2 regions of the Rhizobium sp. WSM409 genome follow, and region 2 is predicted to be linked to the other one. Evidence: riboswitches for the same ligand, from Rfam matches in the RefSeq annotation. Region 2 holds a riboswitch; the other holds the start of a gene.
What was found. A riboswitch is a leader RNA that binds a small molecule or an ion and turns the genes downstream of it on or off. The one in region 2 is predicted to bind S-adenosylmethionine.
Positions count from the first base shown of each region.

Region 1: another riboswitch for S-adenosylmethionine. It lies ahead of AC25BC_RS00970 (O-succinylhomoserine sulfhydrylase); the one in region 2 lies ahead of metA (homoserine O-acetyltransferase MetA).

Region 1 covers NZ_CM172794.1:192,121-199,181, forward strand. The annotation lists gene apaG (Co2+/Mg2+ efflux protein ApaG) at 1-162, opposite strand, end outside; gene AC25BC_RS00970 (O-succinylhomoserine sulfhydrylase) at 535-1,719, opposite strand; SAM riboswitch at 1,762-1,840, opposite strand; gene AC25BC_RS00975 (2'-deoxycytidine 5'-triphosphate deaminase) at 1,914-3,008, shown strand; tRNA gene AC25BC_RS00980 (tRNA-Gly) at 3,068-3,141, shown strand; gene AC25BC_RS00985 (DUF995 domain-containing protein) at 3,272-3,781, opposite strand; gene AC25BC_RS00990 (glycoside hydrolase family 26 protein) at 3,800-4,738, opposite strand; gene AC25BC_RS00995 (glycosyltransferase family 2 protein) at 4,758-6,665, opposite strand; gene galE (UDP-glucose 4-epimerase GalE) at 6,662-7,061, opposite strand, start outside.
Region 2 covers NZ_CM172794.1:4,252,067-4,259,127, reverse strand. The annotation lists gene AC25BC_RS20950 (ABC-F family ATP-binding cassette domain-containing protein) at 1-282, shown strand, start outside; gene AC25BC_RS20945 (hypothetical protein) at 403-1,032, shown strand; gene AC25BC_RS20940 (ABC transporter ATP-binding protein/permease) at 1,104-2,993, opposite strand; SAM riboswitch at 3,108-3,185, shown strand; gene metA (homoserine O-acetyltransferase MetA) at 3,234-4,157, shown strand; gene AC25BC_RS20930 (aldose epimerase family protein) at 4,384-5,406, shown strand; gene AC25BC_RS20925 (GntR family transcriptional regulator) at 5,572-6,345, shown strand; gene AC25BC_RS20920 (SIS domain-containing protein) at 6,342-7,061, shown strand, end outside.

The sequences.
Region 1 (7,061 bases), 740 kb from region 2:
GATGTTCCAGTAACGATTGACCAGTCGAACGGCTATGCCGGAATTGTTGCTGATGACAATCCGGTAACCCCAGACATAGCGGTCGTCGTCCGGATCGGATTGCTCCTCCAGATAGAACGGCTCGACGACAACTTCGATCTCTCTTGTGAGGGCGCGATACATGCCTTGCACCTTAGTCAAGATATCTTACCCGTATCTTATAAGAGGCCCTGTCCGTCAAGAAACGGAACAATTATCATCGCTGAAATGGCTGTGATCCGAAGGGTTTTCGATCGTTAAGCCTAATTGTCAGTGTTAATTCAGTTTCGGAACGCCGCGGCGGGCAAACTTGTTCCCCCCCCCCCCTCGGTCTCACCCAGTGAGGTCCGGCACGGCCGAACCCCAAGCATGTCGCGCAAAAGTGTGCAGCGGTTTTGCGATAACGACATGCGTAAAAACAAAAACTAAAGCGCGAGGAGCGAATCTGAAAGATCGCGACGCGCTTTAGTGAGATCCGGCCGAACCCGGGTGGGGTCCGGCCGCTCTGGCTGTCGATCAGGCCAAGACCTTGTCAAGCGCCTTGGCGAAATCTTCGATCAGGTCGTCGGTATCCTCGATGCCGGCCGAAAGGCGGACCGTGCCCGGGGAAATGCCGAGTTCGGCGCGCGCCTCATCCGTCAGGTTCTTGTGCGTCGTCGTCGCCGGATGGGTGATCAGGCTCTTGCTGTCGCCGAGATTGTTGGAGATCTTGACGATATCGAGCGCGTTCTGCAGCGCAAAGGCCGCATCCTTGCCGCCCTTCAGCTCGAAGGCGACCAGCGTCGAGCCGCCGGTCATCTGCTTGGCGATGATATCGGCCTGCGGATGGTCCTTGCGGCCGGGATAGATCACCTTGGCGACCTTGCCCTGCTCGGCCAGGAAATCGGCGATCTTTGCCGCATTCTCGGTCTGCTGGCGCACGCGCAGCGGCAGCGTCTCGATGCCTTTCAACAGTGTCCAGGCATTGAACGGCGACATGGCCGGCCCAGTATGGCGGAAGTAGTCGTGCAGGTTCTCGTCGATCCATTCCTTGTCGGAAAGAACGACACCGCCGAGGCAGCGGCCCTGGCCGTCAATATGCTTGGTGGCGGAATAAACGACGATATGGGCGCCGAGCTCCAGGGGCTTCTGGAAAAGTGGCGTGGCAAAGACATTGTCGACGACGACCTTGGCGCCGACCTGGTTGGCGAGCTTGGCGACGCCAGCGATATCGATCACTTCGAGCGTCGGGTTGGTCGGGCTTTCCAGGAAGAACACCTTGGTCTTCGGCGTGATCGCCTTTTCCCAGTTCGCCAGATCCCGGCCGTCGATCAGCGTGCAGTCGATGCCGTATTTCGGCGCCAGCGTCTCGACGACCCAGCGGCAGGAACCGAACAGGGCGCGCGCGGCGACGATATGATCGCCTGATTTCAGCTGGCAGAGGATCGCCGCGGTGACGGCGGCCATGCCGGAAGCGGTGGCGCGGGCGTCTTCGGCGCCTTCGAGCATGCACATGCGCTTTTCGAACATGTCGTTGGTGGGGCTGCCGTAGCGGGCGTAGATGAAGCCCTCCGTCTCGCCCTTGAAGCGGGCTTCGGCCGCCTCGGACGTTTCGTAGACGAAGCCTTGGGTGAGATAGATTGCCTCGGACGTCTCGCCATATTGCGAACGCAGCGTGCCACCGTGGACGAGTTGGGTTGCCGGGCGCCAGGTCTTGCTCATGCCATCACCTTCACATAACAAAAAAACCGGTCGCAAAAGCAGACCGGTTTCAACCCGGTCTTTTTAGCCACTTGTTTAACGTGGCTGCAAGCCGACCGGCCAAATCACCACGGGATAATTCTGCAATACTGCTGTTAGCTGCTTGCGTCAATTCCCCGAGTTTGGTTTTGTCGGCGGCAAATGATGGATGAGGCATGATGGCTCGCGAAACGGGAATTCTGGCGGATCGCGCGATCTCCGCGCTGTTCGAAACGGGGCGTCTGATCTCCGAGCGGGAGCTGGACCGCGACCAGATCCAGCCGGCAAGCCTCGACCTGCGCTTGGGCGGCAAGGCTTTTCGGGTGCGTGCCAGCTTCATGCCAGGCCCCTCGCATCTGGTGTCCGACAAGCTTGACCGGCTGAGCCTGCACGTGATCGACCTCTCCGAAGGCGCGGTGCTCGAAACGGGCTGCGTCTATATCGTGCCGCTGATGGAGAGCCTGGCGCTGCCGGCCGAGATGTCGGCCTCGGCCAATCCGAAGAGCTCGACCGGGCGCCTCGATATCTTCACCCGCGTCATTACCGACTACGCCCAGGAATTCGACAAGATCCCATCAGGCTATTCCGGCCCGCTCTATCTCGAAATCAGCCCGCGCACCTTCCCGATCGTTGTGCGCCGCGGCTCGCGGCTGTCGCAGATCCGGTTCCGCGTCGGCCAGGCGCTGCTCGGCGAGCCGGAACTGTTGAAGCTGCATGAGAGCGAGACGCTGGTCGCCAGCAAGCTGCCGAACGTTTCCGGCGGCGGCATCGCCCTGTCGATCGACCTCGCCGGAGACAAGGACGGCCTGATCGGTTATCGCGGCAAACATCACACCGCCGTCGTCGACGTCGACAAGAAGGCCGAGCACGACCTCTTCGATTTCTGGGAGCCGCTCCACAGCCGCGGCCGCAACGAGCTGATCCTCGATCCCGATGAATTCTATATCCTCGTCTCGCGCGAGGCGGTGCACGTGCCGCCGGATTACGCAGCCGAAATGACCCCCTTCGATCCGCTGGTCGGCGAATTCCGCGTCCATTATGCCGGCTTCTTCGATCCGGGCTTCGGCCATGCGCCTGCCGGCGGGCGCGGCAGCCGCGCGGTGCTCGAAGTGCGCAGCCACGAGGTGCCCTTCATCCTCGAAGACGGCCAGATCGTCGGCCGCCTCGTCTACGAACACATGCAGGAAAAGCCCGCCAGCCTCTACGGCTCCGGCCTAGGCTCCAATTACCAGGCCCAGGGCCTGAAGCTCTCGAAGCACTTCCGCATCTGAGGCTTCCCGGCGGCCGCGACTTGACAGCGGCCCCTATCTGTTGGAAATCTCGCTTCATCGCGGGTGTAGCTCAATGGTAGAGCAGCAGCTTCCCAAGCTGAATACGAGGGTTCGATTCCCTTCACCCGCTCCATTCACCCTCAGGCCGTTCGCCGCCTTTTGAAGGCGCTTCGTGATCTTTTATGAAAAGGGTTGCGCGCAGGCATCGGCTCCTACAAGGACACAGATGGCGCCTCGGCCGCGCGCAACCCCTAGCTTCGCCTTTATCTGGTCTTACTGACGCTCATCTCAATTCCCCCCAATTGAGACCTCACGTAGTCGCCGCGGCGAAGCTTTGCGAATTCGTCGGTGGCTTGTGCCGGTGCGCTCTTGAAAACGTACCATTCACCGTCCGGTTCGCGTTTCTGATAGATCAGGCCGCCCTTCTTGCGGTGGCTGAAGCAGGTGATTGCCGTCGCCGTTCCGGTCTTGGCGTGCCAGTCGGCGTTGAAGCAGAGTTTACCCGTTTCCGTGATGAACCAGCGGCCCGTGCCGAAGGACGGCGAGCCATTTTCCCGCGACCAGGCGGTAAAGCGACGCGCCTTTGCGGAGAAGTAGCCGGCGCCGGCTTTCCACATCCAGGAATTCTGGTTGTAGAGCCGATAGATTTCCGCGCTGCTCATCGGTTTTGCGGTCTCGATCCCCGCAGGCTCATTGGTTCCGGCAGCGGACGCGGCCGTGGCGATACCGCCGGTCAGGACCACGGCCAGGAACATTTTTTGAAGCATGGACATGTTCAGGTTCCTTCTTGTTCAATTGATGCTTTCGCGGACGATCCGCCAGTCGGGGCGGCCATAGCCGTCCGGCCACGGATAGACTTCACGGTCGTTGAAGTAGACAACGGCGCTCAGCGCCGGGAACTGGGGATAGCGTTTCGTTACGCTCTCAGCCCAGTTTCGCACGAAGGAATCGCCGCCTTCGTATCCGAGTTCGGCAACCATGATGGGCTTGCCGTAACCGGCGACACGGGCGTATCCGGGCGCAAGGTGCTCGGCAAACGTCTGGTCGCGGCCAGTCTTGTCCCTGTCGTATTGCTCCAGGCCAAAGACCGAGAGCCCGATGAGATCGACGACATCGTTGCCGGGATAAAAGGCTTGAAGCCCCTCATTGCCCTTCGGTGACCACATGTATTTGGCCGTCTTCAGGTGGACCTTGCAGACCTCCACCATCCGGCGATAGGCCTTGGCATAATCGTCGCCCTGCCAATGCGACCAGGAGAACTGGCTGTCGGTTTCGTCCATTTCCTGTCCCCAGCGAATGATGACCGGACTTTTCAGCTTGGCAGCAGTCGAGCAGACGGCGGCCATGTTCGCATCGCGCGAACCGTTGAGGATGCTGTGCAGCAGTTCCTGCGAGGTTTGGCGCGAACCGGTCGACCAGGTCCAGGGCTCGACCGAGATCAGCAGGGTGCGGCCACGCGCTTGCGCATAATCGTCGGCGAGGGCGAGCGTGCGCAGATCGACATCTTCCCAGGGCAGGAAGAGGTGTTCGATCTTCGAATCGGGCGAGGCGCCTAAATCTCCGTGCGGATCATAGGCGCCGAACGTGATCGACTCCTTCGTGACGACCGGCATTTTGGTCGGCGGCGCAATGGACGATGTCGTCATTGCAAGCGGCTGCCCTTCGGCAGAACTGCCCAGAGCGGTCGGCAGGACCGCGACTCCCGACAGCAACAGGCCGGTTAACGACAACAGGGCTATTTTGGATGGGCTATGCATTGTGTACTTCCTCCACGCTCGGCCGCACATCCGGGTGAGCGGCATCCGTTCTCAGTTGGATTTCCTCCGGATCGGAAATCCATCGTGGTTTGAAGAAGATCGTGCGCAGGGCGGTCCCGCCCCGGCCTGCACCGGAGGCGGCGTAGCGCTCTTCGAACAGCTGAAGGCGGCCGCTGCCCCAGGCGAGTGCCTCGGTCGCATCCTTTCCGCGCATGATGGTTGCAGCCCCCGGCAACGCGACGAGCGCCAGAAGCACGGTCGCCATCGCCGGACGGTAGAAACGCGGGGCCGCCGCAACAGTATTCTCCTTCGAATGACGCCCGACGATGACCAACAGCAGCGCGCAGTAGATTGCGGCGTTCAGGATGGTAAAGAAGTAACCGCCCTTGGAGGCGCCGGCATCGCCGATTGCCAGGGCAGGCAATACCGCCATGAGCGCCAGCACAGCGTAGGGCGCCAGGACACGCACCGGCAGCAGATCGACTTCGGACCGGCCTTTCGGCGTGACGCGGAAATCGACGAAGGAGCCTGTCACAAAATCGTGCACCGCAGCCAGCGTGCCGGCGAGCGCCCAGGGCCAGCGGGCGAAGAGAAAGAGCATGCATTCCCAGCTCAGGATCTTGGCGTCGTAGGGGCGGAACGAGCTGCTGGCGCGCCAGCGATAAGCCATCACCACGAGAGCGATAGAAAGCGGTGCGAAATGCGCCAGGAAATCGGGATAGGTCACGGTCACGAAATTCTGGCCGCGCACGAGCGCGATGATCGGCAAAGCAAACATGAGCAACATAAAGAACGCAAAAAGCGGATACCAGAGTTGCGAAAAGAGGAACTGGAACTTGAGCCGGGCCGGCAGCCGGCCGAGGAGGCTCGGCGAGTACCGCAACAGCACCATGACCAGGCTGCGCGACCACTGGAATTCCTGCGTCACGAGATCGCTGAAGGTTCTGGGGCCGTCACCATGGGCGATGGCATCCAGCGCATGCACACCTCGCCAGCCGCCGGCATTCATCATCAATGTCGTCGAATGGTCTTCAGCCAACTCCGGACCGAGGCCGCCGATCTGTTTGAGGGCGACGGTACGTACCGCGTAATGCGACCCTATGCACATCGGCGCCAGGCCGCCATTGTAACCGGCTTGGAGCGAACCATGCATGCTGGCCTCGGCATAGAGCCTTCCACGTGCCGACCAGCTTTCGGAAGCGTTCTTGTCGCAAATGCTGGGGGCCGAGACATAGCCGACCTTTGGATCGCCGAACGGACGCAGCATGTGGAAGAGATAGTCGGGCGCGGGAACATGATCCGCATCGAGTTGCGCCACGAAATCGTAGCGGCTGTAGCCGTAGTGGTCGTAGAAGAAGGCGAGGTTGCCTTCCTTGCACCGCGTGCGTCGGGGCCACGACGTCCGATGATAATCGGATCGCCCCTTGCGGGTCGAGACGAGGACCCCGTGACGGGAGCACCAGTCGAGAGTCTCGGGGGAAGGGTCTTCGTCGGCAAGCCAGGTGTCGTGTTCCACCTCCTGGGCAAGCATTGCCAGCAGGGTTTCACTGACGACCGAGAAGGGTTCGGCCGGCGCCTTGGTCACGACCATGGCCACTCGACTGCCCGCCGGCAGGCGCAAGGGACCGTTCGGTCTTGCCGCCCGATAGAAGACGACGATGAAATAGGCCGGCAGCGCGGTAACCCAGGCAAGAACGAGGCTCACCGTAATTGTGCCGAAAGCATCGACGTGATGGCGCGGCTCCAGCCACCAGATCCAGAAATAGGCGAAGGCGCAGGCCCATACGGCCGCCGAGAACAGATATTCGGTCCGCCGATGTCCGGTCAGAACCGGGACAAGAAGCGGCTCGTGGGAGGGTTCCGGAGCGTGCGTCGCTTGGATAATCGCAAGTTCGGTCACGCGCGCACCTCCAGTCCGAAGAACGGAGCCGCCGTCCGCACGATGGTTTCGAGGTCGGAATATCGAGGCTGGAAGCAGAGCGTCTCGCGGGCCAGGCTGGCGTCGGCGTAGAGGCTGGGCGGATCGCCCGGACGGCGTGGATGGATGACGACCGGGACTTCGCAGCCGGTCGTTTCCTGGATCACGCGCAGGACTTCCCTGATGGAATAACCCCGCCCGGTGCCGAGGTTGACAGCGAGGTTTGCTCCGCCTTTGGCGAGATGGGTGAAGGCCTGAACATGGGCGCGCGCGAGATCTGCGACGTGAATATAGTCCCTTATGCAGGTCCCGTCAGGGGTATCGTAATCATCGCCGAATATCTCCAGGTGCGGAATCCGGCCGGCCGCGGCCAGCAGC
Region 2 (7,061 bases):
GAGAAGCCGAAGACCCAGCAAGCAACAGCTTCAAGCAGCTCGAAGGTCAAGCTCTCCTTCAAGCAGAAATTCGCACTGGAAAACCTGCCAAAGGAAATGGCGAAGGCCGAAGCGGAAATCGCAAAGCGCGAACAGGTGATGGCAGATCCCAATCTTTTCACGCGCGATCCCGCAGCTTTCAACCGGCTTGCCGGCGAGATGGAAAAACTGCGCGGCAGCCTGACTGACATGGAAGAGGAGTGGCTGGCGCTCGAAATGCTGCGGGAAGAGCTGGAAGGGTGAGATTTTCTCGAGGCTGGAGGCTCACTTTTCCTTGATTCGTCAGTGTGTCGCCCGGCGGCATAAGGTGCCGTCCGGCAGCCGGGGATATTGCCGATCGCAATGGCGACAAGGAAAAGTCATATGTCTCGCAAGCCTTATTCCGGAATTCTCACGGCGTTTGTCGCCGGCAGCCTCATGGCGCTTGCCCTGTCGCAAGCTGCACAGGCGCAGGATGCCCAGCGCATTCGTGTTCGCGGCGCCATAGAAAGCCTCAGCGGCGATACGCTCGTCGTCAAGACGCGCGAAGGCAGCGATGCGACGGTCGCGCTGAAACCCGGCTGGAAGGTCGGCGGCATCAAAAAAGCTTCGGTCGAGGATATCAAACCCGGCGATTTCGTCGGCGTCGCTTCGCTTCCGAAGGGCACGGGCCCGGACGGGGCGATCGAGGTGCTGATCTTTCCGGCGTCGATGAAGGGAACCGGTGAGGGCAACCGTCCCTGGGATGCGCAGCCGAACAGCCAGATGACCAACGCGACTGTCAGCAACGCCGTCAAGTCCGTCGACGGCCACACGATCACGCTGACCTATCAGGGCAAGGAAAAGACCATCACGATTGCCGATGGCACGCCGATCGTGACGTTGGCGCCTGCGACCAAGGATGATATGAAGGCCGGTGCCGGCGTCGTCGTCACCGGCGAGAAGGCGGCGGATGGCAGCATCTCGGCCAGCCAGATCGCCGTCGGCCTCAACGGCGTCATACCGCCGATGTGACCAGCGGCTCAAATCCTCGTCTTATGCATGCCGACATCCCAAAACCGCTCCACATTTTTGGACGGCATGCATTAAAGCGCCGGCGCGGGCACGGCGGCAGCGCCCGCACTGGCGCTGGCGCCGGTCTGGACGGCAGGCGGCTCCTCGGATGCTGACGGCAGCGCCTGCAGATGCAGCACGCGCGGCTTCAGCGCCTCGAGATAGGCCTCGGAGCGGCCGATATAGATCATGCCGCTTTCGGGCATCGAGGTGAGCAGTTTGGCCATTGTTTCCTGCAATTCCGGCTCCATGCCTTCCAGCACTTCGTCGAAGATGATCCAGCGCGGGCGCACGAGAAGCAGCCGGGCAAATCCGATCGCTTTCTGCTGGTCGCTGTCGAGCAGCTTGTCCCAGCGGGCGCGGGTTTCGAGCCTTGCGATCAGCGAATGCAGACCAACCTTGTCGAGGGCCGCCTCGACGTCGGCTTTCTCGTAGGCTTCGGGACGTTCGGGAAAGGCCAGCGCCTCGCGCAGTGAGCCACCGGGGACATAGGCGAGCTGGGGAACGAAGAGCATGTCGTCGATCGGCGGCAGGCCTATCGTGCCGCTGCCGCACGGCCAGAGGCCGGCCATCGCCTGGAAGAGCAGCTTGCGATTGACGCTGTGATCGCCGTTGATCATGATTTTTTCGCCGGCTTTGATCACGACATTGGTTTCACGCAGACGGAAACCGCCGCATTCCTCGATGTCTTCACCGATCTTGGCGACGATCACCACGTCCTTCAGCGTCAGCGTGTCGGGCGCGGCGTTTTCATAGGCGATGCTGTCCTTCAGGTCGAAGTCCTCTTCCATCTCGACCAGCGCCTGGCGGAAATCGGTGACGCGCATCAGCGTGGCGCGCCATTCGGCGATCGGGCCGAAATTGGACACATACCAGCGCAGCGCCGTGTTGACCTGGTTGAAGGCACCGACGGACATCATCAGCTGGCCGAGGGTGAGTCCGCCGGAGAAATAGGCGGGGGCGGCAACGATGATCGGAATGACGATCACCAGCCAGCCATAGCCGGCCGAAACCCAGGTGAGATTGGTATTGGCCATAGCAAGCCGCTTGACGACTGTCAGGACCGAGCTGATATCGGTGTTGATGCGCCGACGCTCGTTCTCCTCGCCGCGGGCAACGGTAATTGCCGGCATGTTCTCATTGGCATGCATCAGCGTGAAGCGAAGCTCGGCTTCTTTCGAAAAACGGTCGGCATTGAGCTTCACCAGCTTGCGGCCGACCACCTGGCTCAGCACCGAGGCGGAAGCGGCATAGAAAATCGCTGCCCAGACCATGTAGCCTGGAATGGAGAAGCTATGGCCGCTGATGCGGAAGATGAAGCCGCTCGAAAGCTCCCAGAGCACGCCGATGAAGCTCACCAGAAGAATGGTAGACTGCAGCAGGCCGAGAACCAATCCCGTCGTGCTTTCGGCAAGGTTGCGGGAATCCTCGTGCAGACGCTGGTCCGGATTGACGCCGATCAGGCCGCTGGAGGCGAGCCGCAGCGCTCGCTTGCGCTTCAGCCACTGGTCGACCAGGTCGCGCGACAAACCTTCGCGCATATAGAGCGCCGTCATCTGATTCAGCCAGGCCTGCAGCACGTTGAGCAGCAGCAGCGTGCCGGCGATCATCGCGAAGATTTCGAGCTGGTGGAAGAATTCGCCGAGGTCGCGGCGCTCCAGCGAGTCGTAGAAAGGAGCATTCCACTCGTTCAGGATGACCTGGCCGTAGGACGTCGCCAGGATGACGAGGATCAGCACGGTGGCCAGAAACAGCACCTTGCCACGCACTTCCGAATTCCAGAATGCTGAGAACATGACGCCGAGGCGATATGTCAGGCTTAAATCATACCCTACCCTATCCTGCCTTCCGATGCCCGGCTTCCTCTCGATCTTATCTGCCATTACGCTTTTCCAAATCGCCCATGCCCCTATAAATAACATGGTGGCGTTACCGGTCTATCAACAGATTCTATCAGTCATTAAAGTGTGATGATGCTTGCATGAGTTTCTCCTGCATGTTTTCGCCAGTTGATTCGCAATCAGACTGGGTCTAATTAAGGCCTCCGTGGTGATTTGGCCGGCCGGCTTGCAGCCACGTTAAAAAAGTCGCTAAAGGGCCGCGTGCGGACCGGTAGCGATTTTTGTCGCCGCCGGTTTTTTGTTTTTGATCGAGTGACCGCAATGCCCATCAAGATCCCCGATACGCTGCCCGCCTTCGAAACCCTGGTTCAGGAGGGTGTGCGGGTGATGACCGAGACGTTGGCGATCCGTCAGGATATCCGACCGTTGCAGATCGGGCTGCTCAATCTCATGCCGAACAAGATCAAGACCGAACTGCAGATGGCCCGCCTCGTCGGCGCCTCGCCGCTGCAGGTGGAGCTGTCGCTTGTCCGTATCGGCGGCCACAAGGCGAAGAATACGTCCGAGGACCATCTGCTTGCCTTCTACCAGACCTGGGAAGAAGTAAAGCACCGCAAGTTCGACGGCTTCATCATCACCGGGGCACCGATCGAGCTTTTGCCCTATGAGGACGTCACCTATTGGGCGGAGATGCGGGAGATTCTCGACTGGACGGAAACGAATGTCCATTCGACGATGAACGTCTGCTGGGGCGCGATGGCGGCGGTCTATCATTTTCACGGCGTTCCGAAATACGAGCTGAAAGAGAAGGCCTTCGGCGTCTACCGCCACCGGAATCTGAAACCTTCCTCGATCTATCTCAACGGCTTTTCCGACAATTTCGAAGTGCCGGTGTCGCGCTGGACCGAAGTGCGCCGCGCCGATATCGAGAAATCCGAAAGCCTGGAGATCCTGATGGAGTCGAGCGAAATGGGCGTCTGCCTCGTGCACGAGAAGAGAGGCCGGCGGCTCTACATGTTCAACCATGTCGAATATGATTCCACCTCGCTTTCCGACGAGTATTTCCGCGACGTCAATGCCGGGGTGCCGATCAAGATGCCGCACAATTACTTTCCGCATAACGATCCGGCGCTTGCGCCGCAGAACCGCTGGCGCAGCCATGCGCATCTTTTGTTCGGCAACTGGATCAACGAAATCTACCAGACGACACCCTTTGATGTGGAAGAGATCGGCACCGACCTCTGACCGTTGCCGAGCGCGCCGCGAGCTGGTTCCGCCGCATTGCTGCTGCGGCTTTTCTTTCTGATCCGCCGGTTGCGGATCGAAGCAAATCCGGGCAGGTTCCTGTCCTGAACCCTACCACGCCGCGCGTCTTCGTCGGACGTGCAATGCACACTTTGAATCGCTGCAAATTCCCCAAATCGATTCCGAATTGCGGAATTTGCAGCAGAGATAGAATGGACGGACGATCATGTCGGATAAGTTGGAGCGGGACGTTTTCGGGCAGACGAAGGCGGGTGAGACCGTCTATCGGGTCGAGATCAAGGGGGGCGGGCTGACGGCCAAGATCCTGAGCTGGGGCGCGGTCATCCAGGATCTGCGTCTCGAGGGACATGACGCGCCGCTGCAGCTCGGCTTCGACGATTTCGACAGCTACCCCCTCTATTCATCCTATTTCGGCGCGACGCCCGGCCGCTGCGCCAACCGCGTCGGCGGCGGCAGGTTCACGCTTGACGACAAGGACTATCAGCTCGAACTGAATGAAAACGGCGTGACGCATCTGCATGGCGGCAGCGACAATATCGCCAAACGCAACTGGACGATCGTCGAGCATGACGTCGACCGCGTAGTACTGAAGATCGTCGATCCCGATGGCCGCGCCGGCTATCCCGGCAATTGCACCATCCAGGCGACTTTCCGGGTGCATGGCAATGGTGAACTGTCGATCACCTACGAATCGACCAGCGACCAGCCGACGCTCGCCAATGTCTGCCAGCACGCCTATTTCAATCTCGACGGCCGCGAAGATGCGCTTGGCCATGACATCATGATAGCCGCCGATCACTATCTGCCGACCGATGAGAAGCAGGTGCCGACCGGTGAAATCCGTCCCGTCGAGGGCACGGAATTCGATTTCCGCGAGATGGCGCCGATGAAGCGTTTCGTCGGCAGCGAACAAGTGTCCTACGATCATAATTTCTGCCTGTCCGCCGAGCGCACCGCCAAGCGGAGCGTCGCGCTTGCCCGCAGCCTCTATTCCGGCGTGTCGCTGGAAGTGCGCAGCACCGAGCCAGGCGTGCAGTTCTATGCCGGCTTCAAGCTTGACACCGGGGCTCCGGGCATCGGCGGGCGCAAATACGGTCCGTTCGCCGGCTTCTGCCTGGAGACGCAGGTCTGGCCGGATGCCATCAACCACCAAGGTTTTCCGAATGCGGTTCTGCGCCCCGGCGAAGTGCTGCGTCAGGAGACGGATTATATCTTCACCAAGAACTGAGCATCCTCCAGCGCCGGCGCGTTTCTAAACGCGCGGCGCTGCGGACGCACGACTGTCAAATTTGAGCGCTATGAAACCCTTGCCGGTCCGCCCGGCGAGGGTTTTTTGATTCCATGCTCGATTCCGACTTGCCGATTGGTTCTATATAGGTTCTATTGTGTGCCCATGGATAGAACCAGTCTGATAGCGGAACTGAACAGCCGCGGCCTGCGTGACGAGGCACTGACCGGGCCGCTTTACAAGCGGCTGGCGCAGACGCTGACTGGCCTCATTCAGGAAGGGCTACTGAAGCCCGGCACGGCGCTGCCGGGCGAGCGCGACCTTGCCGAGGCTCTGAAGCTCGGCCGTGTCACCGTGCGCACCGCCTATCGCGATCTGATGGCATCCGGTGCACTGGAAGCGCGCCATGGAAGCGGTACTTTCGTATCGAGCAGGGTGGAGCGCATGGAACAGTCGCTGTGGCGGCTTTCCTCCTTCTCCGCCGACATGCGCTCGCGCGGGCGTCTGCCGGCCGCACGGATATTGTCGCGGGCGGTCAATACGCCGTCGCCGGAGGAATCCTTCCTGCTCGGCCTCGGCGGTGACGAGCCGGTGCTGAGACTCGACCGCTTGCGCCTTGCCGATGGCCTGCCGCTGGCGATCGAACGCGCCGTGGTGCCGATCAAGTTCCTGGGGCACGATGCCGGCGGCGAGGGATCGCTTTACGATGCGTTGACGGCCAGCGGTCACAGGCCCGTCCGCGCGCTGCAGCGGCTGACGGCGGTCACGCTCGACCCGTCCTCCGCGGCGATCCTGAACGTCAAATCAGGCGCGCCGGCGCTTCTGATCGAACGTGTCTCGCGCCTGGAAGACCAGCGCGTCGTCGAATACACCCGCTCGCATTATCGCGGCGACGCCTATGATTTCGTTGCCGAATTGAGAATCGGAGATGACCTATGAATGACAACCAGTCACTGATGCTGCAGGAAGCCGGCCAATCGCCCGAGGTGGTGGCCATGCTGCTCGAAAAGGAAAAACCGGTCTTTGCCGAGATCGCCCGGCTGTTTTCGTCCGCCCGCCCGAGCGTGGTGACGACGGCGGCGCGCGGCTCCTCGGACCACGCTGCCACTTTTTTCAAATATCTCTTCGAGATCACCTGCGGCGTTCCGGTCGCCTCGGTCGGCCCGTCGATCGCTTCCGTCTATGGTGCGGCGCTGCATCTGAAGGGCGGTGTCCATTTCACCGTCTCGCAGTCGGGTGCCAGCCCCGACATCGTCGCGCTGCAGGATGCGGCGAAGAAGGGCGGAGCGACGACGATCGCCGTCGTCAACGTCACCGACAGCCCACTTGCGAAGCAGGCCGATATTGTTCTCGGTCTCAATGCCGGCGCGGAAAAGAGTGTCGCGGCGACAAAATCCTTCATCGCCTCGGTTGCAGCCCTTTCCGGGGTAACGGCTGCGATCGGCAGTGCGTCCGATTTGGCGGCTGCGCTCGGCAAGCTGCCGGAGGCACTGTCGGCGACCGCCGGGATCGACACGGCGGCAGCCGAGGAGGTGCTCTTCAACGCGACCTCGCTTTATACGGCCGGCCGCGGCCCGGCTTTCGCGATCGCGCTCGAAGCGGCGTTGAAGGCCAAGGAAACCTCCGGCCTGCATGCCGAGGCCTTCTCGCTGGCG